Regions from separate parts of the Alkaliphilus metalliredigens QYMF genome, predicted to be linked through region 3. Evidence: a T-box and tRNA genes for the amino acid it is inferred to sense, from the RefSeq annotation. Region 3 holds a T-box; the other regions hold tRNA genes.

Region 1 (10,340 bases), 2.3 Mb from region 3:
TCTGATTAGCTAGTTGGTGAGGTAATGGCTCACCAAGGCGACGATCAGTAGCCGACCTGAGAGGGTGATCGGCCACACTGGAACTGAGACACGGTCCAGACTCCTACGGGAGGCAGCAGTGGGGAATATTGCACAATGGGCGAAAGCCTGATGCAGCAACGCCGCGTGAGCGATGAAGGCCTTCGGGTCGTAAAGCTCTGTCCTAGGGGAAGAATATTGACGGTACCCTAGGAGGAAGCCCCGGCTAACTACGTGCCAGCAGCCGCGGTAATACGTAGGGGGCAAGCGTTATCCGGAATCACTGGGCGTAAAGGGTGCGTAGGCGGTCTTGCAAGTCAGAGGTGAAAGGCTACGGCTCAACCGTAGTAAGCCTTTGAAACTGCAAGACTTGAGTATGGGAGAGGAAAGTGGAATTCCTAGTGTAGCGGTGAAATGCGTAGATATTAGGAGGAACACCAGTGGCGAAGGCGACTTTCTGGACCATTACTGACGCTGAGGCACGAAAGCGTGGGGAGCAAACAGGATTAGATACCCTGGTAGTCCACGCCGTAAACGATGAGTGCTAGGTGTTGGGGGTCGAACCTCAGTGCCGCAGCTAACGCATTAAGCACTCCGCCTGGGGAGTACGCTCGCAAGAGTGAAACTCAAAGGAATTGACGGGGACCCGCACAAGCAGCGGAGCATGTGGTTTAATTCGAAGCAACGCGAAGAACCTTACCTGGACTTGACATCCCTCGGACCACTCCTTAACCGGAGTCTTCCCTTCGGGGACTGAGGTGACAGGTGGTGCATGGTTGTCGTCAGCTCGTGTCGTGAGATGTTGGGTTAAGTCCCGCAACGAGCGCAACCCTTGTCTTTAGTTGCCAGCAGTTCGGCTGGGCACTCTAGAGAGACTGCCGGGGATAACTCGGAGGAAGGTGGGGATGACGTCAAATCATCATGCCCCTTATGTTCAGGGCTACACACGTGCTACAATGGCCGATACAACGGGCAGCGAAGGAGTAATCCGGAGCAAATCCTATAAAGTCGGTCCCAGTTCGGATTGTGGGCTGAAACTCGCCCACATGAAGCTGGAGTTGCTAGTAATCGCGAATCAGAATGTCGCGGTGAATGCGTTCCCGGGTCTTGTACACACCGCCCGTCACACCACGGGAGTCGGAAGCACCCGAAGTCAGCTATCTAACCGTAAGGAGGAAGCTGCCGAAGGTGAAGTCGATGACTGGGGTGAAGTCGTAACAAGGTAGCCGTATCGGAAGGTGCGGCTGGATCACCTCCTTTCTAAGGAGCAAAGGCGCATCTATACTGTTTGGTTTTGAGAGACCTAATCTCTCTAATAAAGTTAGACAAACGAAATCAACATTTCGGTTGTCTGCTTATGTTCTTTGAAAACTACACAATGTTATGATGAAGCAATAAATGCGAAATCAATAAACTATCAATTAAACCTTTTCTTTGATTTGTTCAAGGAAATATAAGGTGCGATTGTTAGCTGAGCGATTGACTCTAAATCTATGATTTGGGTCATGAGCGTAAAGGTCAAGTTATTAAGAGCAAAGGGCGGATGCCTTGGCACTAGGAGTCGATGAAGGACGTGGTAAGCTGCGATAAGCCTCGGGAAGCCGCAAGCAGGCATTGATCCGGGGATTTCCGAATGGGGAAACCCACTTGGGTTCATATCCAAGTATCTATTACTCAATTCATAGGTAATAGAAGACAGACCGGGGGAACTGAAACATCTAAGTACCCCGAGGAAGAGAAAGAAAATTCGATTCCCTCAGTAGCGGCGAGCGAAAGGGGAAGAGCCCAAACCGATGGGGTTTACTTCATCGGGGTTGTGGACACGGTCGTTAAGAAGAAGGTATTGTAGTAGAAGAGGGTTGGAAAGCCCCACCGGAGAAGGTAATAGTCCTGTATATCAAACAAGAAGATCTTTGACTGTGATCCAGAGTACCACGGGACACGTGAAACCCTGTGGGAAGCAGGGGGGACCACCCCCCAAGGCTAAATACTACCTAGTGACCGATAGCGCATAGTACCGTGAGGGAAAGGTGAAAAGAACCCCGGAAGGGGAGTGAAATAGAACCTGAAACCCTTTGCTTACAAGCTGTGGGAGCACTTTATATGTGTGACCGCGTACTTTTTGTAGAACGGGCCAACGAGTTATGGTATGGAGCAAGGTTAAGCACTTAAGGTGCGAAGCCGTAGGGAAACCGAGTCTTAATCGGGCGACTTAGTTTCATGCCATAGACCCGAAACCGAGCGACCTACCCATGGACAGGATGAAGCGGAAGTAAAATTTCGTGGAGGTCCGAACCGATTGACGTTGAAAAGTCACCGGATGATCTGTGGGTAGCGGTGAAATTCCAATCGAGCTCGGAGATAGCTGGTTCTCGCCGAAATAGCTTTAGGGCTAGCCTCAAGATTAGAGACACGGAGGTAGAGCACTGAATGGTCAAGGGGCCTTCACCGGTTACCGAAACCTATCAAACTCCGAATGCCGTCGTCTTATACTTGGGAGTCAGACTGCGAGTGATAAGATCCGTAGTCAAGAGGGAAAGAGCCCAGACCATCAGCTAAGGTCCCAAAGTATACGTTAAGTGGAAAAGGATGTGGAGTTGCACAGACAACCAGGATGTTGGCTTAGAAGCAGCCACTCATTTAAAGAGTGCGTAATAGCTCACTGGTCGAGTGATTCTGCGCCGAAAATGTCCGGGGCTCAAACGTATCACCGAAGCTATGGATCCGAAAGGATGGTAGGCGAGCGTTCTGTAAGGGTAGAAGCTGTACCGTAAGGAGCAGTGGACTTTACAGAAGAGAGAATGTTGGCATGAGTAACGAGAGGCAAGTGAGAATCTTGCCCGTCGAAAACCCAAGGTTTCCTGAGGAAGGTTCGTCCGCTCAGGGTTAGTCGGGACCTAAGCCGAGGCCGAAAGGCGTAGGCGATGGACAACAGGTTGAGATTCCTGTACCACTTTTAGTCGTTTGAGAAATGGGGGGACACAGTAGGATAAACCATGCGCACCGTTGGTTGTGTGCGTCTAAGCAAGTAGGGAGTTAGGATAGGCAAATCCGTTCTAACATATTCTGAGATGTGATGGGGAGCGAAATATAAGTAGCGAACTGGTTGATTCCACACTGTCGAGAAAAGCCTCTATCGAGACTATAAAGTGCCCGTACCGCAAACCGACACAGGTGGGTGAGGAGAGAATCCTAAGACGATCGGGAGAACTATTGTTAAGGAACTCGGCAAAATGACCCCGTAACTTCGGGAGAAGGGGTGCCGGATTTGGTGAAGGATTTACTCCATAAGCCTTATCCGGCCGCAGAGAATAGGCCCAAGCGACTGTTTACCAAAAACATAGGTCTCTGCTAAGTCGAAAGACGAAGTATAGGGGCTGACGCCTGCCCGGTGCTGGAAGGTTAAGGGGACGTGTTAGCGCAAGCGAAGCACTGAACTTAAGCCCCAGTAAACGGCGGCCGTAACTATAACGGTCCTAAGGTAGCGAAATTCCTTGTCGGGTAAGTTCCGACCCGCACGAAAGGCGTAACGATTTGGGCACTGTCTCAACAATAGACCCGGTGAAATTGTAATACCAGTGAAGATGCTGGTTACCCGCGACAGGACGGAAAGACCCCGTGGAGCTTTACTGTAGCCTGACATTGGATTTTGGTACTATATGTACAGGATAGGTGGGAGACTTTGAAACTAGGACGCCAGTCTTGGTGGAGTCGACCTTGGGATACCACTCTTGTAGTACTGAAATTCTAACCATAGACCGTGAAACCGGTCTTGGGACACTGTCAGGTGGGCAGTTTGACTGGGGCGGTCGCCTCCCAAAAAGTAACGGAGGCGCCCAAAGGTTCCCTCAGCACGGTCGGAAATCGTGCGTAGAGTGCAAAGGCAAAAGGGAGCTTGATTGCGAGACATACAGGTCGAGCAAGGACGAAAGTCGGGCTTAGTGATCCGGTGGTTCCGAGTGGAAGGGCCATCGCTCAACGGATAAAAGCTACCCCGGGGATAACAGGCTTATCTCCCCCAAGAGTCCACATCGACGGGGAGGTTTGGCACCTCGATGTCGGCTCATCACATCCTGGGGCTGTAGTAGGTCCCAAGGGTTGGGCTGTTCGCCCATTAAAGTGGTACGCGAGCTGGGTTCAGAACGTCGTGAGACAGTTCGGTCCCTATCCGTCGCGGGCGCAGGAAATTTGAGAGGAGCTGTCCTTAGTACGAGAGGACCGGGATGGACATACCTCTGGTGTACCAGTTGTTCTGCCAAGAGCATCGCTGGGTAGCTACGTATGGAAGGGATAAGTGCTGAAGGCATCTAAGCACGAAGCCCCCCTCAAGATAAGATTTCCCATCTCGAAAGAGAGTAAGACCCCAGGAAGACTACCTGGTTGATAGGTTGGAGGTGTAAGTGCAGTAATGTACTCAGCTGACCAATACTAATAGGTCGAGGACTTGACCAAAAGAAATATCCATAACATTGTGTAGTTTTGAGAGTGCATATCTCTCATTTAATTTGAGCACTTGAAATTTTAAAGTGATACTTTAAAATTGAGTGCGATATGAAGCGCTGCGATAGCAGTAGCGTAATTTCGTGACTATAGCGAAGGGGTCACACCTGTTCCCATCCCGAACACAGAAGTTAAGCCCTTCAGCGCTGATGGTACTTGGCGGGCAGCTGCCTGGGAGAGTAGGTCGTCGCGATATGAAAAAAATCAACAAAGTTGAGAACTACAATTTTACCTAATTTTAAATTGGGTAAAATTGTAGACTAACGCGGGGTGGAGCAACTGGTAGCTCGTCGGGCTCATAACCCGAAGGTCGTAGGTTCGAATCCTGCCCCCGCAACCATTACATGGCCCCTTGGTCAAGCGGTCAAGACACCGCCCTTTCACGGCGGTAACAGGGGTTCGATTCCCCTAGGGGTCACCATTTTAATTCCCAGGGCGCATAGCTCAGCTGGGAGAGCACCTGCCTTACAAGCAGGGGGTCACAGGTTCGAGCCCTGTTGCGCCCACCATTTATAACCTGACTCGATTTACGTTTGTAGTAAATCGGTAGTAGGTTAAACGCAACATTCGCACCAAATTTGCACGACCAAAAGGGAGTGAACAAATTTGTGATGCGAGACTGCGAAAATAACGCGGCCTGGTAGTTCAGTTGGTTAGAATGCCAGCCTGTCACGCTGGAGGTCGAGGGTTCGAGTCCCTTCCAGGTCGCCATTTAAAATAATAAGCTGGTGTAGCTCAATTGGCAGAGCAGCTGATTTGTAATCAGCAGGTCGCGGGTTCGAATCCCATCACCAGCTCCATAGTATATGCGGGTGTAGTTTAGTGGTAGAACTTCAGCCTTCCAAGCTGATCGCGAGGGTTCGATTCCCTCTACCCGCTCCAAATAAAATGTGCTCATAGCTCAGCTGGATAGAGCAACGGCCTTCTAAGCCGTAGGTCCGGGGTTCGAATCCCTGTGGGCACGCCACTTTCTTGGGATATAGCCAAGTCGGTAAGGCAACGGACTTTGACTCCGTCATCCGCAGGTTCGAGTCCTGCTATCCCAGCCATTTTGACCCATTAGCTCAGTCGGTAGAGCACCTGACTTTTAATCAGGGTGTCCCGCGTTCGAGTCGCGGATGGGTCACCATCAATTAAGGAGAGGTGTCCGAGCGGTTTAAGGAGCTAGTCTTGAAAACTAGTGATTCTGAAAGGGACCGTGGGTTCGAATCCCACCCTCTCCGCCATTAAAACAAAATATGGAGAAGTACTCAAGTAGGCTCAAGAGGACGGTTTGCTAAACCGTTAGGTCGTGTATGCGGCGCGCGGGTTCGAATCCCGCCTTCTCCGCCATTTTTTTAACCGGGTGTAGCGCAGTTTGGTAGCGCACATGGTTTGGGACCATGGGGTCGGGAGTTCGAATCTCTTCACCCGGACCAAATGAAAAAAATTGGGGCCTTTAGCTCAGTTGGTTAGAGCGTCCGGCTCATAACCGGCAGGTCCGGGGTTCGAATCCCTGAAGGCCCACCATATATATAATAAATAGAAGTACAGGGGTGTAGTTCAGTTGGTAGAACAGTGGTCTCCAAAACCACGTGTCGTGGGTTCAAATCCTGTCACCCCTGCCAATTCAACCGGGTGTAGCGCAGTTTGGTAGCGCACATGGTTTGGGACCATGGGGTCGGGAGTTCGAATCTCTTCACCCGGACCACAAGAGGGCTCATAGCTCAGCTGGTTAGAGCGCACGCCTGATAAGCGTGAGGTCGGTGGTTCGAGTCCACTTGAGCCCACCAATTAAATAAGCCCAGATAGCTCAGTCGGTAGAGCAGGGGACTGAAAATCCCCGTGTCGGTGGTTCGATTCCGCCTCTGGGCACCATCAAGTCTTTAGGTTTAATGAAATTCAGCGAAGCTGAGTACCACATCAAACTAAAGATTTGGAAAAATATAGCAAAACGCGGGGTGGAGCAACTGGTAGCTCGTCGGGCTCATAACCCGAAGGTTGTAGGTTCAAATCCTGCCTCCGCAACCAAAAAATTACGTTGTTGCTATCGCAACACTTCATGTTGCACTTAATTTTAAGCACTACTTAAAATTTCAAGTGCTCAAATATCTGGCGGCATAGCTCAGCTGGCTAGAGCGTTCGGTTCATACCCGAAAGGTCACAGGTTCGACTCCTGTTGCCGCTACCATTTACAAAACGCGGCCTGGTAGTTCAGTTGGTTAGAATGCCAGCCTGTCACGCTGGAGGTCGAGGGTTCGAGTCCCTTCCAGGTCGCCATTTAAAATAATAAGCTGGTGTAGCTCAATTGGCAGAGCAGCTGATTTGTAATCAGCAGGTCGCGGGTTCGAATCCCATCACCAGCTCCATAGTATATGCGGGTGTAGTTTAGTGGTAGAACTTCAGCCTTCCAAGCTGATCGCGAGGGTTCGATTCCCTCTACCCGCTCCATTTGAATTCCATATCCGTTTAAAATAAACGGTTTTTTTATGTCTAATTTTATTACAAGTTTCTTATGTAAATAGAAACAAAACAATAAAAAAGTATTGACATACCACAACAAAAATGATATATTGATTAAGTCGCCAAAACGCGACGGGTTATACCAAGCAAGTTAGAAATCAGGTCTTTGAAAACTAAACAGTATAGATGTAAGCCAGCATATAAGTAGATTACCAAAATCTAAGATTTTGTGTAAGTCACTTACTCGGCGTAAGCCGAGATACCATTTTAGTTAACTAGAATGGAACAAGAAATACCCAGAAATTTATATATAAGAGTTTGATCCTGGCTCAGGATGAACGCTGGCGGCGTGCCTAACACATGCAAGTCGAGCGGGTTAATCTGACGGAAGCCTTCGGGTGGAAGAAAGTGAAACTAGCGGCGGACGGGTGAGTAACGCGTGGGCAACCTACCTTGTACAGGGGGACAACAACGGGAAACCGTTGCTAATACCCCATAAAACCCTAGAGGGGCATCCCTTAAGGGTCAAAGAATTTCGGTACAAGATGGGCCCGCGTCTGATTAGCTAGTTGGTGAGGTAATGGCTCACCAAGGCGACGATCAGTAGCCGACCTGAGAGGGTGATCGGCCACACTGGAACTGAGACACGGTCCAGACTCCTACGGGAGGCAGCAGTGGGGAATATTGCACAATGGGCGAAAGCCTGATGCAGCAACGCCGCGTGAGCGATGAAGGCCTTCGGGTCGTAAAGCTCTGTCCTAGGGGAAGAATATTGACGGTACCCTAGGAGGAAGCCCCGGCTAACTACGTGCCAGCAGCCGCGGTAATACGTAGGGGGCAAGCGTTATCCGGAATCACTGGGCGTAAAGGGTGCGTAGGCGGTCTTGCAAGTCAGAGGTGAAAGGCTACGGCTCAACCGTAGTAAGCCTTTGAAACTGCAAGACTTGAGTATGGGAGAGGAAAGTGGAATTCCTAGTGTAGCGGTGAAATGCGTAGATATTAGGAGGAACACCAGTGGCGAAGGCGACTTTCTGGACCATTACTGACGCTGAGGCACGAAAGCGTGGGGAGCAAACAGGATTAGATACCCTGGTAGTCCACGCCGTAAACGATGAGTGCTAGGTGTTGGGGGTCGAACCTCAGTGCCGCAGCTAACGCATTAAGCACTCCGCCTGGGGAGTACGCTCGCAAGAGTGAAACTCAAAGGAATTGACGGGGACCCGCACAAGCAGCGGAGCATGTGGTTTAATTCGAAGCAACGCGAAGAACCTTACCTGGACTTGACATCCCTCGGACCACTCCTTAACCGGAGTCTTCCCTTCGGGGACTGAGGTGACAGGTGGTGCATGGTTGTCGTCAGCTCGTGTCGTGAGATGTTGGGTTAAGTCCCGCAACGAGCGCAACCCTTGTCTTTAGTTGCCAGCAGTTCGGCTGGGCACTCTAGAGAGACTGCCGGGGATAACTCGGAGGAAGGTGGGGATGACGTCAAATCATCATGCCCCTTATGTTCAGGGCTACACACGTGCTACAATGGCCGATACAACGGGCAGCGAAGGAGTAATCCGGAGCAAATCCTATAAAGTCGGTCCCAGTTCGGATTGTGGGCTGAAACTCGCCCACATGAAGCTGGAGTTGCTAGTAATCGCGAATCAGAATGTCGCGGTGAATGCGTTCCCGGGTCTTGTACACACCGCCCGTCACACCACGGGAGTCGGAAGCACCCGAAGTCAGCTATCTAACCGTAAGGAGGAAGCTGCCGAAGGTGAAGTCGATGACTGGGGTGAAGTCGTAACAAGGTAGCCGTATCGGAAGGTGCGGCTGGATCACCTCCTTTCTAAGGAGCAAAGGCGCATCTATACTGTTTGGTTTTGAGAGACCTAATCTCTCTAATGAAGTTAGACAAACGAAATCAACATTTCGGTTGTCTGCTTATGTTCTTTGAAAACTACACAATGTTATGTGAAACATGAAGCTATCAATTTGACGATTTCCTTGATTTGTTCAGGGAAACAAATCATCAAATTGCTAGCTAAGCGACTGACTCAAAATCGAAGATTTTGGTCATCTGCTTAAATAAATGCGAAATCAATAAACTATCAATTTGAAGATTATCTTGATTATTCAAGAAAGCTCAACAAGTTGTTAGCTGAGCGATTGACTCTAAATCTATGATTTGGGTCATGAGCGTAAAGGTCAAGTTATTAAGAGCAAAGGGCGGATGCCTTGGCACTAGGAGTCGATGAAGGACGTGGTAAGCTGCGATAAGCCTCGGGAAGCCGCAAGCAGGCATTGATCCGGGGATTTCCGAATGGGGAAACCCACTTGGGTTCATATCCAAGTATCTATTACTCAATTCATAGGTAATAGAAGACAGACCGGGGGAACTGAAACATCTAAGTACCCCGAGGAAGAGAAAGAAAATTCGATTCCCTCAGTAGCGGCGAGCGAAAGGGGAAGAGCCCAAACCGATGGGGTTTACTTCATCGGGGTTGTGGACACGGTCGTTAAGAAGAAGGTATTGTAGTAGAAGAGGGTTGGAAAGCCCCACCGGAGAAGGTAATAGTCCTGTATATCAAACAAGAAGATCTTTGACTGTGATCCAGAGTACCACGGGACACGTGAAACCCTGTGGGAAGCAGGGGGGACCACCCCCCAAGGCTAAATACTACCTAGTGACCGATAGCGCATAGTACCGTGAGGGAAAGGTGAAAAGAACCCCGGAAGGGGAGTGAAATAGAACCTGAAACCCTTTGCTTACAAGCTGTGGGAGCACTTTATATGTGTGACCGCGTACTTTTTGTAGAACGGGCCAACGAGTTATGGTATGGAGCAAGGTTAAGCACTTAAGGTGCGAAGCCGTAGGGAAACCGAGTCTTAATCGGGCGACTTAGTTTCATGCCATAGACCCGAAACCGAGCGACCTACCCATGGACAGGATGAAGCGGAAGTAAAATTTCGTGGAGGTCCGAACCGATTGACGTTGAAAAGTCACCGGATGATCTGTGGGTAGCGGTGAAATTCCAATCGAGCTCGGAGATAGCTGGTTCTCGCCGAAATAGCTTTAGGGCTAGCCTCAAGATTAGAGACACGGAGGTAGAGCACTGAATGGTCAAGGGGCCTTCACCGGTTACCGAAACCTATCAAACTCCGAATGCCGTCGTCTTATACTTGGGAGTCAGACTGCGAGTGATAAGATCCGTAGTCAAGAGGGAAAGAGCCCAGACCATCAGCTAAGGTCCCAAAGTATACGTTAAGTGGAAAAGGATGTGGAGTTGCACAGACAACCAGGATGTTGGCTTAGAAGCAGCCACTCATTTAAAGAGTGCGTAATAGCTCACTGGTCGAGTGATTCTGCGCCGAAAATGTCCGGGGCTCAAACG
Region 2 (10,340 bases), 2.3 Mb from region 3:
CGGGCAAGATTCTCACTTGCCTCTCGTTACTCATGCCAACATTCTCTCTTCTGTAAAGTCCACTGCTCCTTACGGTACAGCTTCTACCCTTACAGAACGCTCGCCTACCATCCTTTCGGATCCATAGCTTCGGTGATACGTTTGAGCCCCGGACATTTTCGGCGCAGAATCACTCGACCAGTGAGCTATTACGCACTCTTTAAATGAGTGGCTGCTTCTAAGCCAACATCCTGGTTGTCTGTGCAACTCCACATCCTTTTCCACTTAACGTATACTTTGGGACCTTAGCTGATGGTCTGGGCTCTTTCCCTCTTGACTACGGATCTTATCACTCGCAGTCTGACTCCCAAGTATAAGACGACGGCATTCGGAGTTTGATAGGTTTCGGTAACCGGTGAAGGCCCCTTGACCATTCAGTGCTCTACCTCCGTGTCTCTAATCTTGAGGCTAGCCCTAAAGCTATTTCGGCGAGAACCAGCTATCTCCGAGCTCGATTGGAATTTCACCGCTACCCACAGATCATCCGGTGACTTTTCAACGTCAATCGGTTCGGACCTCCACGAAATTTTACTTCCGCTTCATCCTGTCCATGGGTAGGTCGCTCGGTTTCGGGTCTATGGCATGAAACTAAGTCGCCCGATTAAGACTCGGTTTCCCTACGGCTTCGCACCTTAAGTGCTTAACCTTGCTCCATACCATAACTCGTTGGCCCGTTCTACAAAAAGTACGCGGTCACACATATAAAGTGCTCCCACAGCTTGTAAGCAAAGGGTTTCAGGTTCTATTTCACTCCCCTTCCGGGGTTCTTTTCACCTTTCCCTCACGGTACTATGCGCTATCGGTCACTAGGTAGTATTTAGCCTTGGGGGGTGGTCCCCCCTGCTTCCCACAGGGTTTCACGTGTCCCGTGGTACTCTGGATCACAGTCAAAGATCTTCTTGTTTGATATACAGGACTATTACCTTCTCCGGTGGGGCTTTCCAACCCTCTTCTACTACAATACCTTCTTCTTAACGACCGTGTCCACAACCCCGATGAAGTAAACCCCATCGGTTTGGGCTCTTCCCCTTTCGCTCGCCGCTACTGAGGGAATCGAATTTTCTTTCTCTTCCTCGGGGTACTTAGATGTTTCAGTTCCCCCGGTCTGTCTTCTATTACCTATGAATTGAGTAATAGATACTTGGATATGAACCCAAGTGGGTTTCCCCATTCGGAAATCCCCGGATCAATGCCTGCTTGCGGCTTCCCGAGGCTTATCGCAGCTTACCACGTCCTTCATCGACTCCTAGTGCCAAGGCATCCGCCCTTTGCTCTTAATAACTTGACCTTTACGCTCATGACCCAAATCATAGATTTAGAGTCAATCGCTCAGCTAACAATCGCACCTTATATTTCCTTGAACAAATCAAAGAAAAGGTTTGATTGATAGTTTATTGATTTCGCATTTAATGCTTCATCATAACATTGTGTAGTTTTCAAAGAACTTTTTTTAAATGGTGGAGACGAGGAGAGTCGAACTCCTGACCCCCTGCTTGCAAGGCAGGTGCTCTCCCAACTGAGCTACGCCCCCTTGGTGCTTTTAGAGAGATGATTAGGTCTCTCAAAACTAGACAGTATAGATGCGCCTTTGCTCCTTAGAAAGGAGGTGATCCAGCCGCACCTTCCGATACGGCTACCTTGTTACGACTTCACCCCAGTCATCGACTTCACCTTCGGCAGCTTCCTCCTTACGGTTAGATAGCTGACTTCGGGTGCTTCCGACTCCCGTGGTGTGACGGGCGGTGTGTACAAGACCCGGGAACGCATTCACCGCGACATTCTGATTCGCGATTACTAGCAACTCCAGCTTCATGTGGGCGAGTTTCAGCCCACAATCCGAACTGGGACCGACTTTATAGGATTTGCTCCGGATTACTCCTTCGCTGCCCGTTGTATCGGCCATTGTAGCACGTGTGTAGCCCTGAACATAAGGGGCATGATGATTTGACGTCATCCCCACCTTCCTCCGAGTTATCCCCGGCAGTCTCTCTAGAGTGCCCAGCCGAACTGCTGGCAACTAAAGACAAGGGTTGCGCTCGTTGCGGGACTTAACCCAACATCTCACGACACGAGCTGACGACAACCATGCACCACCTGTCACCTCAGTCCCCGAAGGGAAGACTCCGGTTAAGGAGTGGTCCGAGGGATGTCAAGTCCAGGTAAGGTTCTTCGCGTTGCTTCGAATTAAACCACATGCTCCGCTGCTTGTGCGGGTCCCCGTCAATTCCTTTGAGTTTCACTCTTGCGAGCGTACTCCCCAGGCGGAGTGCTTAATGCGTTAGCTGCGGCACTGAGGTTCGACCCCCAACACCTAGCACTCATCGTTTACGGCGTGGACTACCAGGGTATCTAATCCTGTTTGCTCCCCACGCTTTCGTGCCTCAGCGTCAGTAATGGTCCAGAAAGTCGCCTTCGCCACTGGTGTTCCTCCTAATATCTACGCATTTCACCGCTACACTAGGAATTCCACTTTCCTCTCCCATACTCAAGTCTTGCAGTTTCAAAGGCTTACTACGGTTGAGCCGTAGCCTTTCACCTCTGACTTGCAAGACCGCCTACGCACCCTTTACGCCCAGTGATTCCGGATAACGCTTGCCCCCTACGTATTACCGCGGCTGCTGGCACGTAGTTAGCCGGGGCTTCCTCCTAGGGTACCGTCAATATTCTTCCCCTAGGACAGAGCTTTACGACCCGAAGGCCTTCATCGCTCACGCGGCGTTGCTGCATCAGGCTTTCGCCCATTGTGCAATATTCCCCACTGCTGCCTCCCGTAGGAGTCTGGACCGTGTCTCAGTTCCAGTGTGGCCGATCACCCTCTCAGGTCGGCTACTGATCGTCGCCTTGGTGAGCCATTACCTCACCAACTAGCTAATCAGACGCGGGCCCATCTTGTACCGAAATTCTTTGACCCTTAAGGGATGCCCCTCTAGGGTTTTATGGGGTATTAGCAACGGTTTCCCGTTGTTGTCCCCCTGTACAAGGTAGGTTGCCCACGCGTTACTCACCCGTCCGCCGCTAGTTTCACTTTCTTCCACCCGAAGGCTTCCGTCAGATTAACCCGCTCGACTTGCATGTGTTAGGCACGCCGCCAGCGTTCATCCTGAGCCAGGATCAAACTCTTATATATAAATTTCTGGGTCCATCTTAGTAAAACTAAAATGGCTTCTCGACTTTGTCGAGTTTGTATCTTGCGCAAAATCTAAGACTTTGGCAATCTACTTGTAATATGCTGGCTTACATCTATACTGTTTAGTTTTCAAAGACCTGATTTCTAACTTGCTTGGTATAACCTGTCGCGTTTTGGCGACTTAATCACTATATCACTTCCGATGATGAATGTCAATACCTTTTGCACATATTTTGTTTTTATTTCGTATTAATAATGTTAGCTTCAAACAATATATCACATTCTAGTACCACTGTCAATATAGATACGGATTGTATTGTTACCCAACAATCTTATCTATAGCTAATACAAAAGCAAGGATTTAAACCCTTGCTTTTTTCGTGGTGCCCAGAGGCGGAATCGAACCACCGACACGGGGATTTTCAGTCCCCTGCTCTACCGACTGAGCTATCTGGGCTTATTTAGTTGGTGGGCTCAAGTGGACTCGAACCACCGACCTCACGCTTATCAGGCGTGCGCTCTAACCAGCTGAGCTATGAGCCCTAAATGGTGACCCATCCGCGACTCGAACGCGGGACACCCTGATTAAAAGTCAGGTGCTCTACCGACTGAGCTAATGGGTCAAAATGGCTGGGATAGCAGGACTCGAACCTGCGGATGACGGAGTCAAAGTCCGTTGCCTTACCGACTTGGCTATATCCCAAGAAAGTGGCGTGCCCACAGGGATTCGAACCCCGGACCTACGGCTTAGAAGGCCGTTGCTCTATCCAGCTGAGCTATGAGCACATTTTATTTGGAGCGGGTAGAGGGAATCGAACCCTCGCGATCAGCTTGGAAGGCTGAAGTTCTACCACTAAACTACACCCGCATATACTATGGAGCTGGTGATGGGATTCGAACCCGCGACCTGCTGATTACAAATCAGCTGCTCTGCCAATTGAGCTACACCAGCATAATATATTAATGATATTACCTTTTCTTTCAATTTTTTATGTTCAATGATTTATTTATATTCAATAGAACCATTGGAATAAATCTCAAAATGCCAACTGACTAACTCAAAATCAAAGATTCTCATTATAATATGGTGGGCGCAACAGGGCTCGAACCTGTGACCCCCTGCTTGTAAGGCAGGTGCTCTCCCAGCTGAGCTATGCGCCCTGGGAATTAAAATGGTGACCCCTAGGGGAATCGAACCCCTGTTACCGCCGTGAAAGGGCGGTGTCTTGACCGCTTGACCAAGGGGCCTTTAATATCGCGACGACCTACTCTCCCAGGCAGCTGCCCGCCAAGTACCATCAGCGCTGAAGGGCTTAACTTCTGTGTTCGGGATGGGAACAGGTGTGACCCCTTCGCTATAGTCACGATATTAAGTAGACAACCAAAAGTTAGTTTTTCAACTTTTGTGTTGGTCACTTAGTCAGCAATCTGGTTATTCCTTTCCTTCGGAATGACCCTAAAGGAATGGACAGATTGATGACGTCTTTTGAGAGTATTCTCTCAAAACTACACAATGTTATGGATATTTCTTTTGGTCAAGTCCTCGACCTATTAGTATTGGTCAGCTGAGTACATTACTGCACTTACACCTCCAACCTATCAACCAGGTAGTCTTCCTGGGGTCTTACTCTCTTTCGAGATGGGAAATCTTATCTTGAGGGGGGCTTCGTGCTTAGATGCCTTCAGCACTTATCCCTTCCATACGTAGCTACCCAGCGATGCTCTTGGCAGAACAACTGGTACACCAGAGGTATGTCCATCCCGGTCCTCTCGTACTAAGGACAGCTCCTCTCAAATTTCCTGCGCCCGCGACGGATAGGGACCGAACTGTCTCACGACGTTCTGAACCCAGCTCGCGTACCACTTTAATGGGCGAACAGCCCAACCCTTGGGACCTACTACAGCCCCAGGATGTGATGAGCCGACATCGAGGTGCCAAACCTCCCCGTCGATGTGGACTCTTGGGGGAGATAAGCCTGTTATCCCCGGGGTAGCTTTTATCCGTTGAGCGATGGCCCTTCCACTCGGAACCACCGGATCACTAAGCCCGACTTTCGTCCTTGCTCGACCTGTATGTCTCGCAATCAAGCTCCCTTTTGCCTTTGCACTCTACGCACGATTTCCGACCGTGCTGAGGGAACCTTTGGGCGCCTCCGTTACTTTTTGGGAGGCGACCGCCCCAGTCAAACTGCCCACCTGACAGTGTCCCAAGACCGGTTTCACGGTCTATGGTTAGAATTTCAGTACTACAAGAGTGGTATCCCAAGGTCGACTCCACCAAGACTGGCGTCCTAGTTTCAAAGTCTCCCACCTATCCTGTACATATAGTACCAAAATCCAATGTCAGGCTACAGTAAAGCTCCACGGGGTCTTTCCGTCCTGTCGCGGGTAACCAGCATCTTCACTGGTATTACAATTTCACCGGGTCTATTGTTGAGACAGTGCCCAAATCGTTACGCCTTTCGTGCGGGTCGGAACTTACCCGACAAGGAATTTCGCTACCTTAGGACCGTTATAGTTACGGCCGCCGTTTACTGGGGCTTAAGTTCAGTGCTTCGCTTGCGCTAACACGTCCCCTTAACCTTCCAGCACCGGGCAGGCGTCAGCCCCTATACTTCGTCTTTCGACTTAGCAGAGACCTATGTTTTTGGTAAACAGTCGCTTGGGCCTATTCTCTGCGGCCGGATAAGGCTTATGGAGTAAATCCTTCACCAAATCCGGCACCCCTTCTCCCGAAGTTACGGGGTCATTTTGCCGAGTTCCTTAACAATAGTTCTCCCGATCGTCTTAGGATTCTCTCCTCACCCACCTGTGTCGGTTTGCGGTACGGGCACTTTATAGTCTCGATAGAGGCTTTTCTCGACAGTGTGGAATCAACCAGTTCGCTACTTATATTTCGCTCCCCATCACATCTCAGAATATGTTAGAACGGATTTGCCTATCCTAACTCCCTACTTGCTTAGACGCACACAACCAACGGTGCGCATGGTTTATCCTACTGTGTCCCCCCATTTCTCAAACGACTAAAAGTGGTACAGGAATCTCAACCTGTTGTCCATCGCCTACGCCTTTCGGCCTCGGCTTAGGTCCCGACTAACCCTGAGCGGACGAACCTTCCTCAGGAAACCTTGGGTTTTCGACGGGCAAGATTCTCACTTGCCTCTCGTTACTCATGCCAACATTCTCTCTTCTGTAAAGTCCACTGCTCCTTACGGTACAGCTTCTACCCTTACAGAACGCTCGCCTACCATCCTTTCGGATCCATAGCTTCGGTGATACGTTTGAGCCCCGGACATTTTCGGCGCAGAATCACTCGACCAGTGAGCTATTACGCACTCTTTAAATGAGTGGCTGCTTCTAAGCCAACATCCTGGTTGTCTGTGCAACTCCACATCCTTTTCCACTTAACGTATACTTTGGGACCTTAGCTGATGGTCTGGGCTCTTTCCCTCTTGACTACGGATCTTATCACTCGCAGTCTGACTCCCAAGTATAAGACGACGGCATTCGGAGTTTGATAGGTTTCGGTAACCGGTGAAGGCCCCTTGACCATTCAGTGCTCTACCTCCGTGTCTCTAATCTTGAGGCTAGCCCTAAAGCTATTTCGGCGAGAACCAGCTATCTCCGAGCTCGATTGGAATTTCACCGCTACCCACAGATCATCCGGTGACTTTTCAACGTCAATCGGTTCGGACCTCCACGAAATTTTACTTCCGCTTCATCCTGTCCATGGGTAGGTCGCTCGGTTTCGGGTCTATGGCATGAAACTAAGTCGCCCGATTAAGACTCGGTTTCCCTACGGCTTCGCACCTTAAGTGCTTAACCTTGCTCCATACCATAACTCGTTGGCCCGTTCTACAAAAAGTACGCGGTCACACATATAAAGTGCTCCCACAGCTTGTAAGCAAAGGGTTTCAGGTTCTATTTCACTCCCCTTCCGGGGTTCTTTTCACCTTTCCCTCACGGTACTATGCGCTATCGGTCACTAGGTAGTATTTAGCCTTGGGGGGTGGTCCCCCCTGCTTCCCACAGGGTTTCACGTGTCCCGTGGTACTCTGGATCACAGTCAAAGATCTTCTTGTTTGATATACAGGACTATTACCTTCTCCGGTGGGGCTTTCCAACCCTCTTCTACTACAATACCTTCTTCTTAACGACCGTGTCCACAACCCCGATGAAGTAAACCCCATCGGTTTGGGCTCTTCCCCTTTCGCTCGCCGCTACTGAGGGAATCGAATTTTCTTTCTCTTCCTCGGGGTACTTAGATGTTTCAGTTCCCCCGGTCTGTCTTCTATTACCTATGAATTGAGTAATAGATACTTGGATATGAACCCAAGTGGGTTTCCCCATTCGGAAATCCCCGGATCAATGCCTGCTTGCGGCTTCCCGAGGCTTATCGCAGCTTACCACGTCCTTCATCGACTCCTAGTGCCAAGGCATCCGCCCTTTGCTCTTAATAACTTGACCTTTACGCTCATGACCCAAATCATAGATTTAGAGTCAATCGCTCAGCTAACAATCTGTTGAGTTTTCTTGAATAATCAAGAAAATCTTCAAATTGATAGTTTATTGATTTCGCATTTATTGCTTCATCATAACATTGTGTAGTTTTCAAAGAACGATTTTACACATTATCCAACTCTAAAGCTAGATAGTGGTATTTTAGAGAGATTAGGTCTCCCAAAACCAAAAGGTCGTCTATTGCTATCGCAATGACTTCCGTCGCACTTAAAGTCTTTCGACTTTCAAGTGCTCAAAGTATTACCGTCCTCCAGTTTCTTAACTGGTATCGTGGTCATACTTAGTGAGAGAGGTCTCTCAAAACTAGACAGTATAGATGCGCCTTTGCTCCTTAGAAAGGAGGTGATCCAGCCGCACCTTCCGATACGGCTACCTTGTTACGACTTCACCCCAGTCATCGACTTCACCTTCGGCAGCTTCCTCCTTACGGTTAGATAGCTGACTTCGGGTGCTTCCGACTCCCGTGGTGTGACGGGCGGTGTGTACAAGACCCGGGAACGCATTCACCGCGACATTCTGATTCGCGATTACTAGCAACTCCAGCTTCATGTGGGCGAGTTTCAGCCCACAATCCGAACTGGGACCGACTTTATAGGATTTGCTCCGGATTACTCCTTCGCTGCCCGTTGTATCGGCCATTGTAGCACGTGTGTAGCCCTGAACATAAGGGGCATGATGATTTGACGTCATCCCCACCTTCCTCCGAGTTATCCCCGGCAGTCTCTCTAGAGTGCCCAGCCGAACTGCTGGCAACTAAAGACAAGGGTTGCGCTCGTTGCGGGACTTAACCCAACATCTCACGACACGAGCTGACGACAACCATGCACCACCTGTCACCTCAGTCCCCGAAGGGAAGACTCCGGTTAAGGAGTGGTCCGAGGGATGTCAAGTCCAGGTAAGGTTCTTCGCGTTGCTTCGAATTAAACCACATGCTCCGCTGCTTGTGCGGGTCCCCGTCAATTCCTTTGAGTTTCACTCTTGCGAGCGTACTCCCCAGGCGGAGTGCTTAATGCGTTAGCTGCGGCACTGAGGTTCGACCCCCAACACCTAGCACTCATCGTTTACGGCGTGGACTACCAGGGTATCTAATCCTGTTTGCTCCCCACGCTTTCGTGCCTCAGCGTCAGTAATGGTCCAGAAAGTCGCCTTCGCCACTGGTGTTCCTCCTAATATCTACGCATTTCACCGCTACACTAGGAATTCCACTTTCCTCTCCCATACTCAAGTCTTGCAGTTTCAAAGGCTTACTACGGTTGAGCCGTAGCCTTTCACCTCTGACTTGCAAGACCGCCTACGCACCCTTTACGCCCAGTGATTCCGGATAACGCTTGCCCCCTACGTATTACCGCGGCTGCTGGCACGTAGTTAGCCGGGGCTTCCTCCTAGGGTACCGTCAATATTCTTCCCCTAGGACAGAGCTTTACGACCCGAAGGCCTTCATCGCTCACGCGGCGTTGCTGCATCAGGCTTTCGCCCATTGTGCAATATTCCCCACTGCTGCCTCCCGTAGGAGTCTGGACCGTGTCTCAGTTCCAGTGTGGCCGATCACCCTCTCAGGTCGGCTACTGATCGTCGCCTTGGTGAGCCATTACCTCACCAACTAGCTAATCAGACGCGGGCCCATCTTGTACCGAAATTCTTTGACCCTTAAGGGATGCCCCTCTAGGGTTTTATGGGGTATTAGCAACGGTTTCCCGTTGTTGTCCCCCTGTACAAGGTAGGTTGCCCACGCGTTACTCACCCGTCCGCCGCTAGTTTCACTTTCTTCCACCCGAAGGCTTCCGTCAGATTAACCCGCTCGACTTGCATGTGTTAGGCACGCCGCCAGCGTTCATCCTGAGCCAGGATCAAACTCTTATATATAAATTTCTGGGTCCATCTTAGTAAAACTAAAATGGCTTCTCGACTTTGTCGAGTTTGTATCTTGCGCAAAATCTAAGACTTTGGCAATCTACTTGTAATATGCTGGCTTACATCTATACTGTTTAGTTTTCAAAGACCTGATTTCACTGCTTTGTCATAATGTGTCGCGTTTTGGCGACTTAACCACTATATCATTTTTTACGTGGCATGTCAATACTTTTTTATAGCTTCTATCTAAAAGCTTATTTAGTAATAACAAAACATACTTTGAAATTCTTTAAATACATCAACTTTTTAACGTCATCAGTTTTTAATGACGAAGACCATCATAACATCTCACCCCTTGACTGTCAATATTGGAATTATATCCAATTTTCCATAAGTAGTACTTCTACATAAGTAGTACTTCTATAGGTACGATTAAAGAATCATAACTATCAATTATGAATTTAAAGCAAAAAACCTCCTCCCAACTTTACTGTGGGGGAAGGTTTTCTTTGTTTCGGTAAACTGTAATGTTTAATTGTTGGTTGTCATATTGGACATCAGCCTCATCTATCATCATTCCTACTAAGGGAAGTTCCTGATAATGATCATTTTCCCCTGCCAGCCCCCAATAATATCCTTCAATCTGATCCTGTCGTTGAACTTGTAACAAACTCTTTAGATTCTCCAATTCTTCTATAGGAATCTCTTGTGACTTCCCTTCCACATGGATCATTACATTTTCTTCTCCATCTTTGAAGTCCACATGAATATCCTTTACCCCTACCTTAAAACAAAAGCTCAT
Region 3 (10,340 bases):
CTCTGAATTCTTGACAGATACAAAAGGTTATGGTTTATTCCATCACTTGTTTGATGGATATGACAAGCATAAAGGGGAAATTCGTAGTAGAACAAGAGGATCCCTAATTGCTTCTGAATCAGGAACCGCAGTAGCATACGGTCTTCATAGTTCTCAAGAGCGGGGAAAACTGTTTATTGGAGCTGGAACAGATGTCTATGAAGGAATGGTTGTGGGTGAAAGCGCAAGATTCGAAGACGTTGTCGTCAATGTTTGTAAGAAAAAGCAACAAACCAATGTAAGATCATCAGGAACTGATGATGCAACGAAGCTTACACCTGCTACAATACTTTCTTTAGAACAGTCCTTGGAATTCATCAATGATGATGAATTAGTCGAAATGACACCAAAGAGTATTCGATTAAGAAAGAAAATCTTAAATAAGACAATAAGAGAAAGATCTGAGAGAAAAAAATAATTTCATAATCGATAGAATGAAACTTTCATTAGATTTTATTTAACTCAATATAATAGATAGAGGAGCATAGTCAACTGATTATGCTCTTTGTTTTGGAATAAAAACGTAGAGATAAGCAATATTAAATCATAGAGTTGCTTATCTCTGGTCACTTTTTTATCGTTTCTTTAAAATATTTTTACAGATCTTTAATTCTTCTTTAGAAATATGCTTTATAATAGAGAGTAAGAACCCAAGACATCTCCAAGAAAATAATCAGTTAATATAAGGGTATATTTTGACCGATTATTTTTGTTGCGATGCCTATATGAACCATGACTAGAGAGGAGAACGACACAAATGAAAAAAATAGGTGGAATTGTAATGCTCGGTATCATGATTTTTATGATGTCTATGTTTTTACCATCTCTTGTGACCTTAGGACAAGGATTTCTTCCAAATGTTCCTGTTAATGATGGGATGGAAGACGTGGCAGTTGATGGAGAAAATCAAAACGAAGTTATTGACAGTGAGGGTTTGGATTTAGAAGACACAGGATCTGATGTTGAATCAGAAAATGAGGAACAAATGGATTCAACAGTAGAGGAGATTGAGTTGGAAACCTCTCAAAAAAGCGATGAAGTCAAGACGGTCTATCCTAATAATGGCCATAAAAAGGTTTTTCTAACATTTGATGATGGGCCGACTCCTTTGACCCCTAGGGTGCTAGACATACTGAAAGAAGAGAATGTTCCTGCTACATTTTTTATCATTGGCCGATTATTAGAGAAGTATCCACAATATACCATAAGAGCCTATGAAGAAGGACATGGTATACTGCCACACTCCTATTCACATGATTATTCAATTTATAGTACTTTTGAGACATTCTATGACGATTTTTACAAGGCGGAACAAAAGGTAAAAGAAACATTAGGGTATGAGCCACCACCAATTTTTAGATTCCCAGGAGGTTCCTCTAACCATAGTTCCTTTGACTATGGTGGCAAGCAATTTATGCCTAAACTAACAGAAGACATTAAAGAAAAAGGATATTACTATGTAGATTGGAATGCTTCATCGGGAGATGCAGGACCTGACTATGATAATCCTGATCAGATGCTGAAAAACGTACTGGAGGGTGCAGCTGGAAAGGACTTCGTTGTGGTATTATTTCACGATGTGACACGTAATGAAAAAATGCTTGAAATGCTGCCAAAATTAATTGAAACTTTAAAGAAGGATGGCTATACATTTAGGAGCTTCAGAGATATCACAGAGGAAGAACTAGACAAAATGGTTCAATTGAAGCTAGCGAATAAACCAATTATACGATAAAATAGTAAAGATGAAAATGAAAGCGACTGAAATAGCTTAGAAATATACGAGGTGAAAAAAATGAATGAGAAAAGCATACGCGTTTTAGAGTACGGAAAAATGATTGATAGACTTGAGGAGCGGTGTCTCTCTGCTATGGCAAAGGAGAAAGCCCGAGAATTGAGACCAATACAAAGCTTTGGAGAGATTACTCAGTTGCAAAGTGAAACAAGTGAGGCCCAAAGCATCTTGATTCAAAGAGGAAATATTCCCCTAGGTGGCATCCACGACATTAAACAATACTTAAGAAAAACAGAAATTGGGTCCTACTTAGACCCTAAGGAACTTCTGTTAGTTAAAGATACTTTGCGGACTGCCAGAAACTTGAAGTCGTTCTTTAAAGAGGGTGATGATCAAACAAAACATCCCATTGTTTCAGGGTTGATTCAGGGCCTGCAAAGCTTTAGAGCGATTGAAGATCGGATTGAGATATGTATTGTGAGTGATACAGAGATTTCAGACCATGCAAGTTCTACATTAAAAAATATTCGTAGACAAATCAGCTCTAAAAATGATGCTGTTCGAAATAAGCTCAATGGTATTATCAATTCATCTACCACACAAAAATACCTACAAGACGCCATTATTACCATGAGACAGGACCGATATGTTGTACCAGTGAAACAAGAGCATCGAGGAAATGTGCCAGGTCTAATCCATGATCAATCCTCCAGTGGCGCCACCTTGTTTGTAGAACCAATGGCAGTGGTCCAATTGAACAATGAATTAAGAGAGCTTAAAATAAAAGAACACATAGAAATAGAACGAATTTTAATGGAAATTGCTGAAATGATTGCACAGTATGCTACAGAAATGAGAAACAATCAAATCATATTGACTGCCATTGATTTTGTTTTTGCCAAGGGGAAATTGTCATTGGAGATGAAGGGCGTTGAACCGCTACTCAATGTGGAAGGCAATGTACATATCAAAAATGGCAGACATCCACTATTAAATGCTGATGAAGTGGTGCCCACTAATCTGTGGATTGGAGAAACATTTCAAACCCTTGTCATCACGGGACCTAACACAGGGGGGAAAACCGTCACCCTCAAAACACTAGGGTTATTGAGCATGATGGCCCAAAGTGGATTACATGTTCCTGCGGATTATGGAACTCGTTTGGCCATCTTTGATCAAATTTTTGCTGATATTGGAGATGAGCAAAGCATCGAACAGAGTTTAAGTACCTTTTCATCCCATATGACCAATATTGTTAACATTGTAGAAGAAGTGACATCCAATTCATTGGTCCTCTTTGATGAACTAGGAGCAGGGACAGACCCAACAGAGGGTGCCGCCTTGGGAATGGCAATTTTAAATCACTTAAGGGAAATGAATGTGACAACAGTGGCCACAACCCATTATAGTGAACTCAAGCAATATGCCTTGACAAATGAAGGGGTGGAAAATGCTTCGGTGGAATTTGATGTCGCTACTTTGAGTCCAACCTATCGCTTGTTAATTGGTGTACCGGGCAAATCCAATGCCTTTGAAATATCTAAAAAGCTAGGGCTTCCAGATGGGTTGGTTCAGCGGGCAAAGCGCTTCTTATCACAAGATACGATTCACTTTGAGGACCTACTTCAAAACATTGAGAAAAACAGAAGAGAAAGTGAAATAGAAAGACAAGAGGCAAAAAGAATACGGTTAGAAGCAGAGAAGTTTGCAGAAGGATATGAAGATAGAAAGCAAAGACTAGAAGCCCAACGGGATCAAATTCTTAGGGATGCAAAAAAAGAAGCCTACCGCCTTGTAAAAGAAGCAAAAATGGATTCAGAACATATTATAAAAGGCTTAAGAGAAATGAAGTTTGAACTAGAAGCAAAAGAAATGAACAAGAAAATGGAAGATGCTAAAAATCAACTTACGGGTAAAATGAACGACTTAAGTGATCATCACCAACAGATCTTAAATAAAAAGAATAAAAAACCACCTAAGAATTTAAAACCAGGTGATGCTGTCAGAATTTTATCCTTAAACCAGGTGGGACATGTATTAAATGAAGTAGACCCAAAAGGTGAAGTGCAGGTACAAGCTGGAATTATGAAGGTGAATATGCATATTTCTAATCTTGAAAGAGTCAGTCCAGAAAAGGATATCCAACAGAGTGGAACTGGGAAAATCATGAAATCTAAAACAGGAGATACCAAGTCTGAAGTCGATGTGAGGGGTAAAAACCTAGAGGAAGCCATGTTGGAAATTGATAAATATTTAGATGATAGCTACATTGTAGGCTTAACCCAGGTAACCATTATTCATGGAGTTGGAACAGGTGTATTAAAGGCTGGAATTAAACAGATGTTAAAGAAGAATAAGCATGTAAGAACCCATCGAGAAGGCGTCTATGGTGAAGGTGGCATGGGAGTCACCATTGTTGAACTAAAGTAGGAAGTGAACTGGTTTCAGCAAATGGACATGTCTAATAATAAAATCTTCATAAAATGAGGTGAAGAGCATGATTTTGGTGAGTGCTTGTCTAATTGGTGTTAACTGTCGTTATGATGGTAAACATAGTTTGGTTAAATCAATGTTAGAGGAACTAGATCCGAAGGATCTCCTGCCCATTTGTCCAGAACAGCTGGGGGGACTTTCCACTCCTCGATCACCTGCTGAAATTGTCGGAGGAGACGGCAAGGATGTACTAAAGGGCAATGCAAAGGTTATGACAATTGACGGTAAGGATGTAACAGAAGCTTTTGTGAGAGGGGCACAGGAATCCTTAAAGATGGCAAAGTTTATGGGTGTAACCCATGCGGTGCTAAAATCCAATAGTCCTTCCTGTGGCGCTGGTGAAGTATACGATGGTTCCTTTACAGGTAAGTTAATAAAGGGAGATGGGGTCACAACGGCTCTTTTAAAGCAACATGGGATTAAGGTGCTGACCTAACCTATGTTTATGTGACAGATTCTACAAAAAATGTATAAAATAATTGATTAATGTCAAAATATATGGTATATTATTTTTTAACAATAGTATCATGGTATCGAAGATGAGGAAAGTAGAAGTAAAGCATTGGTACAGCGAGTCAGAGATGGTGGGAGTCTGACGCAAATTTACTTTGAAGCGCACCTCTGAGATTCTACCTGAAATGTGAGTAGGGTATGACGGTTTCCTCCGTTAATGGGAGTCAGAGTGGGCATTTATGTCAATCAGAGTGGTAACACGGGAATAGACTCTCGTCTCTATTAGTATAGGGATGAGAGTTTTTTGAATGGATTTATTCAATCAGTAAGTTGGGGTAAGTAGATATTAAAGATTAAAAAAATAAGAGTATAACAAGGAGGGTTCATATGAGTGATTTTAAACAAAAAGTAAGTGAATTACTGGGAACGCAAATAGAGGGTATAGGACAACGTGAACTTTTGGAAATGATAGAGGTACCACCAAATTCAGAGATGGGTGACTTCGCTTTTCCCTGTTTTAGGCTAGCAAAGACGTTTAGAAAAGCGCCACAGGTCATTGCAGAGGAGTTAGTGGCTAAGATTCAATTAACCGATGACTTTGAAAAAGTGGACAATACCGGGGGGTATTTGAACTTTTTTGTGAACCGAAATACATATGCAAAGGCTGTTATCCAAGAGGTGCTGAGCAAAGGAGATCAATATGGATCTCGTAATTTAGGAGAAGGCAAAAACATTTGTATCGATTATTCTGCTCCAAATGTAGCAAAGCCTTTTCATGTGGGGCACTTGCGTTCCACGGTTATTGGAAATTCTCTTTATCGTATTTATGACTTCTTAGGATACAACTGTATTGGGATCAATCATTTAGGAGACTGGGGAACTCAGTTTGGAAAGGTAATTGTTGCCTATAAAAATTGGGGAGACAAAGCTGAAATTGAAAAAGAACCAATCAATACCCTATTAGCTCTGTATGTGAAGTTTCACGATGAAGCAGAAAAGAATCCAGACCTAGAAGATGAAGCCAGGGGCTGGTTTACAAAAATGGAAAAAGGTGATGAAGAAGCACTGAGTCTTTGGAAATGGTTTAGCTCTGAAACCATCAAAGAGCTGAAGAAAATCTATGCCTTGCTTGATGTTCACTTTGATCATTATAGTGGGGAAAGCTTCTATAATGATAAGATGGATGTTGTAATCGATGAATTAAACAAACAAAACCTCCTAAAAGAAAGCCAAGGGGCAAACATAGTAGACCTAGAAGAATACAACATGCCACCATGCTTAGTGCAGAAAAAGGATGGCAGCACACTCTATGCAACACGTGATATTGCGGCGGCTATTTATCGTAAAAACACCTTTAACTTTGAAAAGTGTCTTTATGTAACGGATTATTCTCAAAACCTTCATTTTGCCCAATGGTTTAAAGTCATTGAGTTAATGGGATATGACTGGGCCAAGGACATCGAACACATTTCCTTTGGCCGTGTGACCCATGAAGGAAGAAGAATTCAATCAAGAAAAGGATCCGTTGTACTATTAGAAGAAGTGCTTAATGGTGCCGTTGAAAGAATCAGCGAAATCATTGAAGAAAAGAATCCTAATGTAGAAAACAAAGAGCAAGTGGCCAAGGATGTTGGAATTGGAGCCATTGTCTTTAATGATTTAAGTAATAATCGAATCAAGGATATTTCCTTCTCCTGGGATACTGCCTTTAGCTTTGAGGGAGAGACGGGACCCTATGTACAATATACCCATGCCCGTGCATCTAGCGTATTAAGAAAAGCAGAGGTTGCCATTACAGATCACATTAACGCAGCACATTTAACAGATGATGTGACTATGAATGTCATTAAAACCATTGAACAATTCCCACAAGTTATTGTAGATGCACAACGTAAAAATGAACCATCAATCATCACACGACATATTGTGAATATCGCCCAAGCATTTAATCGCTTTTATCACGATCATCCGATACTAGTAGAGGATGAAGAATTGAAAATGGCAAGATTAGCCGTAGTTCAAGCTGTAAAACAGGTTTTAAGTGTTGGTTTATCACTGATCGGAATCAAAGCACCAGAAAAGATGTAGGCTTTGAAGAATATCACAGTAAATATAGGGAAAATACAGGAAATAGGCTGTGTTTTCCTTTTTATTTGTTAACATTTGTCAATATTTAAAGGTTTTCATACAGATAAGAAGAATTATGATACTTGGGAAACTTCAGGAAACTGAAGCGCAAGGGTATTTTTAAGAATCTATGTTAAGTGGAGGGTGTATATGATATTCTTTAAAAACAAAAATCAAACACAAGAGACAATGGAACCAAGGGAAAACAAGCAAGAAAAACGTGAAGAGCTTCAGAAAAAAGAGACAATGAAAAAGATAAAGGGTCAAAGTGAACGACAACAGCAGGCAAATGATCGCGTGAGTACTGGTGTAGAACAAGTAGAAAACACAATGGTCCAGATGCTTGACATTATTAAAGAAATTGCTGAGGAAGCAGAAAAGCAGTCTTTTTACTTAGAGAAATCAATTGAAATTGTAAATGAATCAGCAGCTTTTTCTCAACAGGTGGCAGTGAGTACCAGCCAAGCGGGAGAAATATCCACCAATGCATTAGCCACTGCCCAGAAGGGGAAAAAAGCTGTAGATAGCACCATAGAATGTATGCATACCATAAAAGACTCCGTGGACAATGTGCAAAACGTCGTCATAGAGCTGGAGAGTCGATCCAAGAAAATTGAAAATATTGTGGGTACAATAAAGGAAATAGCAAAACAAACCAACCTATTAGCATTGAATGCAGCCATCGAAGCAGCTAGAGCTGGAGAGCATGGAAGAGGTTTTGCTGTTGTGGCAGGGGAAGTAAAAAAGCTAGCAGAAAAAAGTGCCAGCTCATCAGAAGAAATCAGTACGATTATACTGGAAATACAAGGAAAAACCATGGAATCTATCAATGCCATGAAGGCCAGTTCACATGTTGTTGTCCAAGGGGTCGACATTGCTAAGGAAACAGAAAAAACCATTGAAGAAATTGTTTCTGCTGTGGATGTTTCCCATACAGTGACATCGGAAATTAATGAGGCATCACATAAGCAGGCAGATAACATTGAATTTTTAATCCAAACAATAGATGATATGGAAAAGGCGGCTCATCGGGTTTTGAACTTAACTGAAACCGCCACAATGGATACACAATATCAGAAGTCATCAGTAAGATATCTAAAAAGTTTAACGCAACAGTTGAATGAGATTTCCCAAAGAGGGATTGAGACCATTGCTAATTTCACCAAGGGGATAGAGGCTGAAGCCACAAAGCTAAACTTCTTAAACATAGGAAAACCAAAGGATTTTGATCCGGCTATGGCCATTGATCTAGCCTCCATCAATGTACTGGCCAATATGCATATTGGGCTGGTCAAGTTTGGCGAAGATACGGATATCGTGCCCTCAGCCGCAAAGTCTTGGCATTTAGAAAACGATGGGGTGACTTGGAGCTTTTTATTAAAACAAGGGGTGCGCTTTCATAATGGGAAAGAGTTAAAGGCCAGACACTTTAAGAGCTCCATAGAAAGAATACTCAATCCCAAAACCTATTCCCCTAACGCATGGCTGTTTGAGATGATTGTTGGGGCTAAGGAACTCATGGGAGGGGAACGTAACGAAGCCATAGGAATTAAAATAATGGATGACTATCGTTTATCAATTACACTAGAAAAGCCCTACCACTCTTTTATCTTGAACCTTGGACAAACAGCTTCTAGCATCGTGGATGTTGATGGAGAACAAGTTGTGGGAGCAGGACCCTATTATATTCAAAAAAGAGAAGAACACAGCTGTACATTAAAGGCATTTGAGGGTTATTATGAAGGAAAGGCCTTTGTTGATGAAGTGAAGGTGATTTATGAGGAGGCTAATAATTCTCAAGCCTTCGAAGAAAAGGAAATTGATTTGATGGGAGTCAATCATGGGGCATATCAATATATTAGAAAATTACCAGAGCACAAGGATCGGGTTTGTATTGATGAAGGATACGGTACCTATTATGTTGGATTCAATTTAAAAAGCAACAATCCATTGGTCCAGAGCAAGAAAGTCAGACAGGCAATTAATTATTCTGTACATAAGGGTCACTTGATTGATGAGGTAACAGGAGGCTTGGCAACAGAAGCACAGGGACCCATTCCCCCCACAATCATAGACGACAGAACTTTAAAGGGATATCCCTATGATATCAATAAAGGAAAAAGCTTATTTGCTGAAACTGAATTTAAAGGACAGCAGAAGGGTCAGTTGAATTTACATTATATTCAAAGTGCTGGAGACAATACATATGAGCTCATTGCCAAATCCATTCAAAGACAATTACAGGAGATTGGAATTGATGTCAAGCTCATGCCTCAAAATAATCAAGAGTATTTGACACCACGGGGATATGAAACCTGTGACATATTTGTCTACCGATGGATCGGAGATACAGGGGATCCCGATAACTTCTTACAACCAATGTTTAATATCAACAATCCAACAGACTTTACAAGATATCATAATCCCCAGGTTGATGCGGGATTAGAGGAAGCAATGGCTATTAAAAATCCAAGTAAACGCCAAGAAAAATATTGTGAAATACAAAGGATGATCGTGGAAGATGCTCCATGGATTTTCTTATACCATATGACAAATAATTATATCTATCAACCCTATGTAAAGGGTGCTAAAATCCACCCCATTGGATTTTATCGGTTTAATCATATCTGGTTAGATCAATAAAGTTGATCTAACCCTAACACGTTAACCCACAGGACGCTTGATATTTTTAATCCCATTAGAATATCAAGTGCTCAAATAAAAAAAGCAAACCCAATCACACTGGGTTTGTTTGCATTTGTTTTAAGGAGGCGAAGAAGGATGAACACCAGTGAAAAAATAAAGAATAGCTTTGTATCAATGGTCTACGGAGATGCACTGGGATTTTTAAATGAAAATACAGTAGGGGAAACAAATGTCCTGGAGCCCTTTGTCTTTGAATTTGACTCAAAGGTAAGGGTCAATGCATGCCCAGGGCAATGGAGTTATATTACTGAATTGAACATGATTGTGCTTAAAAGCTTAGTGGATGTAAAGGAAAAATATGCTGTTAAGGTAGATTACTCGAGATTAATCCACGAGTTAGAGCTGTGGCAATATTATCGCCATGGATCACCAGAAAATTTCGACAAAAAGCTGAGGGCAAAAAAAAGCTACTACAACAGTGAATATTATTGGAAAAATACAAGAGGAGATGGGTTTAGTAGAATTATACCCATTGTATTGACCAATAACAATTTCCAAGGAATTGAGGAAGAAGTGTACAAGAACATTATTTATATAAACAGACATCCCCAGGTCACATTAACTGGATTGTTGTTGGCCAGGGCTTTATTTTTGATGATTGAAAAGCCAGTAACCGATAGATTAGAATTGATCCAACAGCTTAAGGAATATTTAATATATCTTAAATTGACCACACTTGAAGGGTCCATACAAGGAGAACTGCCAGAAAAATATGGGATACAATTTGAAAAAGAAAAGGTTCAATATATAATGGCATTAGATAGGGTAAAGTATAGAAAATGTGAAG

Evidence for each region. A T-box is a leader RNA that pairs with one kind of tRNA and senses whether it is charged. The one in region 3 lies ahead of argS (arginine--tRNA ligase), so its partner is inferred to be a tRNA-Arg.
Region 1: it has a tRNA-Arg gene. The T-box ahead of argS (arginine--tRNA ligase) is inferred to sense a tRNA for this amino acid. The anticodon was not compared.
Region 2: it has a tRNA-Arg gene. The T-box ahead of argS (arginine--tRNA ligase) is inferred to sense a tRNA for this amino acid. The anticodon was not compared.

What each region holds. Positions count from the first base shown of each region.
Region 1 is NC_009633.1:4,432,624-4,442,963, reverse strand. It holds rRNA gene AMET_RS21400 (16S ribosomal RNA) at 1-1,278, shown strand, start outside; rRNA gene AMET_RS21395 (23S ribosomal RNA) at 1,535-4,470, shown strand; rRNA gene rrf (5S ribosomal RNA) at 4,598-4,714, shown strand; tRNA gene AMET_RS21385 (tRNA-Met) at 4,783-4,858, shown strand; tRNA gene AMET_RS21380 (tRNA-Glu) at 4,865-4,939, shown strand; tRNA gene AMET_RS21375 (tRNA-Val) at 4,952-5,027, shown strand; tRNA gene AMET_RS21370 (tRNA-Asp) at 5,153-5,229, shown strand; tRNA gene AMET_RS21365 (tRNA-Thr) at 5,243-5,318, shown strand; tRNA gene AMET_RS21360 (tRNA-Gly) at 5,327-5,400, shown strand; tRNA gene AMET_RS21355 (tRNA-Arg) at 5,409-5,485, shown strand; tRNA gene AMET_RS21350 (tRNA-Gln) at 5,492-5,567, shown strand; tRNA gene AMET_RS21345 (tRNA-Lys) at 5,572-5,647, shown strand; tRNA gene AMET_RS21340 (tRNA-Ser) at 5,656-5,744, shown strand; tRNA gene AMET_RS21335 (tRNA-Ser) at 5,759-5,850, shown strand; tRNA gene AMET_RS21330 (tRNA-Pro) at 5,860-5,936, shown strand; tRNA gene AMET_RS21325 (tRNA-Ile) at 5,951-6,027, shown strand; tRNA gene AMET_RS21320 (tRNA-Trp) at 6,050-6,125, shown strand; tRNA gene AMET_RS21315 (tRNA-Pro) at 6,132-6,208, shown strand; tRNA gene AMET_RS21310 (tRNA-Ile) at 6,214-6,290, shown strand; tRNA gene AMET_RS21305 (tRNA-Phe) at 6,300-6,375, shown strand; tRNA gene AMET_RS21300 (tRNA-Met) at 6,453-6,528, shown strand; tRNA gene AMET_RS21295 (tRNA-Met) at 6,612-6,688, shown strand; tRNA gene AMET_RS21290 (tRNA-Asp) at 6,701-6,777, shown strand; tRNA gene AMET_RS21285 (tRNA-Thr) at 6,791-6,866, shown strand; tRNA gene AMET_RS21280 (tRNA-Gly) at 6,875-6,948, shown strand; rRNA gene AMET_RS21275 (16S ribosomal RNA) at 7,267-8,794, shown strand; rRNA gene AMET_RS21270 (23S ribosomal RNA) at 9,152-10,340, shown strand, end outside.
Region 2 is NC_009633.1:4,448,990-4,459,329, forward strand. It holds rRNA gene AMET_RS21525 (23S ribosomal RNA) at 1-1,327, opposite strand, end outside; tRNA gene AMET_RS21530 (tRNA-Ala) at 1,495-1,570, opposite strand; rRNA gene AMET_RS21535 (16S ribosomal RNA) at 1,639-3,166, opposite strand; tRNA gene AMET_RS21540 (tRNA-Phe) at 3,548-3,623, opposite strand; tRNA gene AMET_RS21545 (tRNA-Ile) at 3,633-3,709, opposite strand; tRNA gene AMET_RS21550 (tRNA-Lys) at 3,714-3,789, opposite strand; tRNA gene AMET_RS21555 (tRNA-Gln) at 3,794-3,869, opposite strand; tRNA gene AMET_RS21560 (tRNA-Arg) at 3,876-3,952, opposite strand; tRNA gene AMET_RS21565 (tRNA-Gly) at 3,961-4,034, opposite strand; tRNA gene AMET_RS21570 (tRNA-Thr) at 4,043-4,118, opposite strand; tRNA gene AMET_RS21575 (tRNA-Val) at 4,252-4,327, opposite strand; tRNA gene AMET_RS21580 (tRNA-Glu) at 4,340-4,414, opposite strand; rRNA gene rrf (5S ribosomal RNA) at 4,419-4,535, opposite strand; rRNA gene AMET_RS21590 (23S ribosomal RNA) at 4,698-7,633, opposite strand; rRNA gene AMET_RS21595 (16S ribosomal RNA) at 8,023-9,550, opposite strand; gene AMET_RS21600 (hypothetical protein) at 10,026-10,340, opposite strand, start outside.
Region 3 is NC_009633.1:1,816,523-1,826,862, forward strand. It holds gene typA (translational GTPase TypA) at 1-457, shown strand, start outside; gene AMET_RS24260 (polysaccharide deacetylase family protein) at 797-1,774, shown strand; gene AMET_RS08460 (endonuclease MutS2) at 1,835-4,204, shown strand; gene AMET_RS08465 (DUF523 domain-containing protein) at 4,272-4,703, shown strand; T-box leader at 4,795-5,004, shown strand; gene argS (arginine--tRNA ligase) at 5,108-6,808, shown strand; gene AMET_RS08475 (ABC transporter substrate-binding protein) at 6,998-9,490, shown strand; gene AMET_RS08480 (hypothetical protein) at 9,629-10,340, shown strand, end outside.